2 linked regions of the Cohnella abietis genome follow. The protein of the gene in region 1 interacts with the protein of each later gene in a pairwise test. Links are inferred from orthologs where the notes say so. Each region holds a gene or a part of one and is shown on either strand. Other genes may lie near its edges. The genes, in order: hflC and ftsH.

What was found.
Region 2: the proteins of hflC (region 1) and ftsH interact in binary tests that used the Escherichia coli proteins (3 or more experiments, as listed by UniProt). The link is inferred for Cohnella abietis from one-to-one orthologs.

Annotation. Positions count from the first base shown.
Region 1 is NZ_AP019400.1:4,306,620-4,309,948, forward strand. The notes cover bases 214-3,212. They hold hflC (protease modulator HflC), read right to left. Parts: upstream 2,147-3,212; coding sequence 1,280-2,146; downstream 214-1,279. Other genes in these bases: KCTCHS21_RS18850 (YifB family Mg chelatase-like AAA ATPase), read right to left, coding at 214-355; KCTCHS21_RS18855 (GTP pyrophosphokinase), read right to left, coding at 499-1,242; hflK (FtsH protease activity modulator HflK), read right to left, coding at 2,143-3,210. Also shown: more of KCTCHS21_RS18850, read right to left, coding at 1-213.
Region 2 is NZ_AP019400.1:87,215-90,488, forward strand. What follows is about bases 216-3,159. They hold ftsH (ATP-dependent zinc metalloprotease FtsH), read left to right. Parts: upstream 216-659; coding sequence 660-2,660; downstream 2,661-3,159. Other genes in these bases: hpt (hypoxanthine phosphoribosyltransferase), read left to right, coding at 216-568; nadA (quinolinate synthase NadA), read left to right, coding at 2,899-3,159. Also shown: more of hpt, read left to right, coding at 29-215; more of nadA, read left to right, coding at 3,160-3,274. UniProt on the Escherichia coli protein: Acts as a processive, ATP-dependent zinc metallopeptidase for both cytoplasmic and membrane proteins. Plays a role in the quality control of integral membrane proteins.

The sequences.
Region 1 (3,329 bases):
TTGGCAAAACGCCAGGCACACTTCTAACCATACCGTTTAATGATAATTCTCCGATAAACAACGTATCTTCAAGCAATTTGGCTTCAACCTGCCCACTCGCGCACAGTATACCGGCAGCAATAGCGAGATCAAATGCACTGCCTTCCTTGCGAAGGTCCGCAGGTGCGAGATTTATTGTGATGCGATCCATCGGAAACTTCATTCCACCATTCTGGATCGCAGCCCTTACACGTTCAACAGATTCCCGCACAGCAGAATCAGGTAAGCCAACAACGGAAACTTGAGGAAGCCCCGAGCAAATATTAACTTCTACCTCAATAAAACGACCTTCCACACCAAGCACACTAGCGCTCATGATTTTGACATACACAAAAAAGCACCTTCCTCCGTCGATGTTTAATCTGACGGGAAGGTGCTTCCTCTCCGAGCCATATTTACAATTAGAGTACTCCGATTATGCTGGGCTGTCAATGAATTTCCATTTGCATGCAAAATACATTATTCGTTGCTTTGCCCTAAATCAATCAGCTCCATCAAAGCTGCAGGTAATTGGAATTCTTGATTCCGAATAACAATCCGCTTCGTGCTGCCGATTTCTTCTTCCTCTTGGTTTTCCTTAATTTCAGCAATCTCTTTGTGCAGTCTCTCCATCTGACGATCCAGAGCTGCAGCCGAATCTGCCGCCTCTTTCAGTTCTTGTAGCAATCTCAAAGGTACAGTTTGCTTATATTTGTAGAAGATTTTATGCTCCAGGCTTGCCCAGAAATCCATGGCAATCGTCCGTATCTGCACTTCTACGCATACATTCTCATGTCGATCGGACATATATACCGGCACTTCTACGAGTAGATGAAGGCTTTGGTATCCATTAGGCTTAGGCTGCTTAATATAGTCCTTCGTTTCTATAATATTGAGATCACTTTGGCTGCGAAGCATTTCGCTAATACGGTAAATATCCGAGACAAATGAGCATGTAATCCGCAATCCAGCAATATCCTTTATGTTACTCCTGATGCTGGAGAACGATATGTCACATTGCTTACGGAATACTTTATTTAGAATACTCTCAGGTGTTTTCAAACGAGAATTCGTGTGCTCAATCGGATTGTAATCATGCAGGAATTGAAATTCTTCCTTCAGAATATCAATCTTCGTCTCTAAGGAATCAAGAGCAAATTTGTACATCATCATAAACCGGGTGATTTCTTCTTTGAATCTTTTAAATTGTTCTAGCTGCACCATCTGATTATTCAGAACTAATCACCCTTCATCAATCGGCTTATTTCCCTAATAGAATACGGGTATAGGGAGAATCGATCGGCAACATAATGACAGGCTCATTCTCAAGCGTTGTCACATAGCTTTGCAGCGTCCGATAAAAGCTGTAAAACTTAGGATCCTTGCCATACGATTCATTATATATTTTTGCGGCTTCCTGTTCACCTTGCGCAATAATTTTCTTGGCATCCGCTTCCGCCTGAGCAAGTAACTCAGTTGCTGTACGATCAGCTTTTGATGTAATTTTATGCGATTCTTCGTCTCCCTCAGACAAGTAACGCGCAGCGATAGACTGACGATCTGAAATCATCCGATTATAAACACTCTGCTTGTTGCCTTCCGGGAGATCTGTACGCTTAATTCTTACATCAATGATTTCAATACCATAATTATCCCGTATAAGCGCGGTGGAAACATCTTTGGTGATGTCATCATTTATGTTACCACGTTCTGTGTTCTCACTGATAATATTATCGTAATTAATTTCTGACAATTTCCGGCGAACAGAGTTATACACGGCTTCATCAATACGTTGCACACCAACACTAACGGTTTGAACTGTTTTCAAGAAGCTTTCAGGACTCTTTATTCGCCAAACGGTATAATTATCGACGATTATCGGTTTTTTATCCTTTGTGAGTATAGATGTTGGATTACTTTCATAAGTCATTTGATATTTCGGCAATTTAGAAACACTTTCTACAAAAGGTATCTTAAAGTACAGCCCCGGGCTTCCTTCAACTCGAACGGCCTCTCCAAACTTAAGGATAACCTTGTACTCGCCTTCTTTTACGACATATAGAGAAGCAGATCCTATGATTATTACTGCTAAAAATGAAACCAGTCCAACAATTAGTTTTTTACTCATGGCGTTGTACCTCCTTGCGCAGCCCCTGCGTTTCCTGCATTACCCGTTGCACTACCCGCACTACCCGAAGCACTACCTGTTGCTCCCGCTGTCACTCCTGTTTTACGAAGGAGCTCGTTTATCGGTAAATACTTGACGGTGTCGCCACCCGAATCGGAGATGAAGATTTTGGCCTTCGGCAATATTTTCTCCAACGTTTCCACAATCAAACGGCTTTCAGTTACGCCAGGGTTTTTAGAATACTCTACGAAAATAGCGTTAAACTGGGCTACATCCCCTTCAGCATTAAGAATACGTGATTTTTTCACACCTTCCGCATTCTCAAGCATAGCTTGCGCTTCTCCGCGAGCTTTTGGTATTTTATCATTTTCGTATTTTGCTGCATTGTTAATCTTCGTGTTTTTTTCCTCACGAGCATTCGTAACCGCGCGGAACGCTTCCTCTACTTGACCACTAGGCGGTTCTATATCTTGAAACTTAATATCGACAATCTGAATTCCTGTATTATATTTCGCTTGAAGATCAATTAGCTTTTCACGAACTTTATCTTGAATTTCAGTTTTTCCGTTTGTAATTGCATAATCAAGCTTTTCCGAACCAATAACGGATCGAATGGATGAGCTAGCTGCATTACGCAGGAACTGCTCCGGATTGCTAATATTGTATAAGTATTTTTGAACATCGCTTATTTTCCACTGTACAACGGCATCAGCGGATACAATATTCTCGTCTCCGGTTATCATCATCGATTCCTCTTCAACCGGGGTTGAGATGTCATTATCTAGACGATAACCTATGTAAATACGTTGTGTAAGCTCTGCCGGCACAAGAATAACCTGCTGAATCGGATAAGGCCATTTGAAATGAAGGCCCGCTGTCGACTCCCCTGTATACTTTCCGAATGTAAGGATAGCTGCCCTCTGTTGCTCTTGAACGGTGTAAAATGATGAATACGCGATTAGTGCCACGAGTACGCCGATAACACCTAAACCAATTTTCTTAAGTAATCCTGGCGGCAAATCAAGTGGATTTTCTGGCTTTTTTTGATTGTGAACAAGTTCCATATAGACTGATACCCCTCCCTGATGTAGCTTTCATATCTTTCTTTGTTACGTAACAGAACACTTTACGTTTCATAAAAATAGCCAAAATCCTCAGGAAAAACGTATTAAAACAAGCATAA
Region 2 (3,274 bases), 4.2 Mb from region 1 along the record:
GTTTAATAATCACTGGGAGGTACCTTTTTTGCACAACGACATTCAAGAAGTTCTATACTCGCAAGAAGTAATACAGCAGAAGGTACAGGAGCTCGGAGCGACGATTAGTCGTGATTATGAGGGACGCAATCCACTTGTGATCTGTGTACTGAAGGGCGCTTTTATTTTTATGGCGGACTTGTCCAAGAATATCGATATCCCTATTGAGCTTGATTTCATGGCGGTATCGAGCTATGGCAATTCCACAAGATCTTCTGGTGAGGTCAGAATTGTTAAAGATTTAGACGCATCAGTTGAAGGTAGAGACGTCCTTATTGTAGAAGATATTATTGACAGTGGATTGACCCTAAGCTACTTGATCGATGTCCTGGAGCGCCGCAATGCGTTGTCCGTTAACGTGGTGGCTCTGTTCGATAAACCGGGACGCCGTACAGTAGACCTGAACGCAGACTACACCGGATTTAGTATTCCTGATGCATTCGTCGTTGGATATGGGCTTGATTATGCGGAGAGATACCGCAATTTGCCTTATGTCGGAGTGCTCAAGCCGGAAGTCTATACGGTTTAAGAGCTCGCCGTCCATACGGTGGTGCGTTATTATTGTGATGCCAAGACAGGCTATGGTAAAATGATGTAAGCGTGTCGAGAGGAGGTCGGGGATGAATCGGTTCATCCGGAACACAGGGTTTTACTTACTTATCTTTTTGGTAACGGTTGGGATTGTTCAGTTTTTCATTGGGAAGCAGGATACGACCAAGGAACTGAATTACAATCAAATTGTTCAAGCAGTCCAGCAGGGCAATGTTAAGGAACTGACCTTGCAAATTCAAAGCGGCACCTATTTAGTAACAGGTGAATATAAGCCTAAGGCCGCTAATGAGAAGGGCGAAACGTTCATGGGCCGTGCGCCTTATGCCGATTACGCACTTCAACAGCTTACTCAGATTGGGTTAGAGAAAAACTTTGAAGTTAACATTAAAAAAATGCCGGGACAAAGCTTCTGGCTGACATTCTTGACCTCTATTATCCCTTTCATCATCATGTTCGTTCTCTTCTTCTTCCTGATTAATCAGGCACAAGGCGGCGGCGGTAAGGTGATGAATTTCGGCAAAAGTCGTGCCCGTCTCTATAATGAAGAGAAGAAACGGGTCACGTTCGAGGATGTGGCCGGAGCGGATGAAGAGAAGCAAGAGTTGGTCGAGGTTGTCGAGTTCTTGAAGGATCCCCGTAAGTTTGCGGCGCTTGGCGCACGCATTCCAAAAGGTGTTCTCCTCGTCGGTCCTCCAGGTACAGGTAAAACGTTGCTTGCTCGTGCAGTAGCGGGTGAAGCGGGCGTTCCGTTCTTCACTATATCTGGTTCTGATTTTGTTGAAATGTTCGTGGGCGTCGGGGCATCCCGTGTTCGTGACTTGTTCGAGAATGCAAAGAAAAACTCGCCATGTATTATCTTTATCGATGAGATCGATGCTGTTGGTCGTCAACGGGGCGCAGGCCTTGGTGGTGGACATGATGAGCGTGAGCAAACACTCAATCAGCTTCTCGTAGAGATGGACGGCTTCGGTGCCAATGAAGGTATCATTATCGTTGCTGCAACGAATAGACCAGACATTCTTGATCCAGCCTTGCTTCGTCCAGGCCGGTTTGACCGTCAGATTACGGTTGATCGTCCAGACGTTAAGGGCCGTGAAGCAGTATTGAAGGTTCATGCTCGCAACAAGCCTTTGAATAAAGATGTTCGTCTTGGCACTATTGCTAAACGTACAACTGGATTTACAGGTGCTGATCTGGAAAACTTACTCAACGAGGCAGCCTTGCTTGCTGCACGTCGTAATAAGAAAGATATCGCCATGCAAGAAGTCGATGAAGCGATTGACCGTGTTATCGTAGGTACGGAGAAGAAAAGCCGTATCATTAGCGATCGTGAGAAGCGTATTGTCGCTTATCATGAAGCGGGTCATACAATTGCTGGATTCTTCCTTGAGCATGCGGATACGGTACACAAGGTAACGATCGTTCCACGTGGACGTGCAGGCGGTTATGTCATCATGCTTCCTAAGGAAGACCGTATGCTTGTGACTAAGCAAGAGCTTCTTGATAAAGTGACAGGCTTGCTGGCAGGTCGTGCAGCCGAAGAAATCTTTATCGGAGAAATTGGTACGGGCGCTTATAGCGACTTTAAGTCAGCTACAAGCATCGTACGTGCAATGATCATGGAGTACGGAATGAGTGAAAAGCTCGGAACTATGCAGTTCGGTAGCAGTTCCCAAGGTCAGGTATTCTTAGGCCGTGACATCGGACATGAACAGAACTATTCTGATGCCATTGCTTATGAGATCGACCAAGAGATGCAGAGCATTACTCGTGATTGCTATGATCGTGCTAGGAAGCTCCTTAACGAGAAGAGTGCAGAGATGCATTTGTTAGCTAAGACGCTTCTTGAACAGGAGACGCTTGATCTCGAACAGATCAAGACTTTGATCGAGAAGGGTATCTTCGTAGCTAACGTTGAGGAACCATCCTCTAACGACGAGGAGTCCAAAGCTGAACCGATTGTGGATACGATTGGCGATGTCAAGGTGCGGATTCAAACCCGTGATGACGAGCCATTGCCGACTATACCGGATTCGCGCAAGGATGACGGCTCCGAAGAGCCTAAATAATAAGGTACTCATTAAACGGGATGTTCCCGCGCTGTAACGGCGCTTGGCGAACATCCCGTTTTAATATCCTGAAAAAAGGGCTTACAATCGGTGCAAGATGAATTGACAGCCTTACTTGGCAAGTGTAAATTAGTTGTTAATGAACGAACTCGTTTTCGTCCACAATAGAGACAACGATCCCGCCATGTTTGTGCATTGATTCACAAACTATCGGTTCATCTAGGGGAGGAGATTAAGCATGGAGGCTTTGGCACTAGAGCGTAAAGCAGAACAAAATCGCGAGCTACGCGAACGGCTTATGCAGCTTAAGAAGGAACGGAATGCCATTATTCTCGCTCATTATTATCAGCGTGATGAAATACAGGAGGTCGCGGATTTTCGCGGAGATTCTTTTCTGCTAGCTCAGAAAGCGGCATCAACAGATGCGGATGTCATCGTGTTCTGTGGTGTACATTTTATGGGAGAGAGTGCTAAGATTCTGGCTCCACATAAGACCGTGCTCGTTCCGGACGAACGTGCAGGCTGCCCAATGGCAGATATGGTTAATCCGATTGGACTTAGGGAATTAAAGGCAAAGCACCCGAATGCTAAAGTCGTTACCTATATTAATTCCT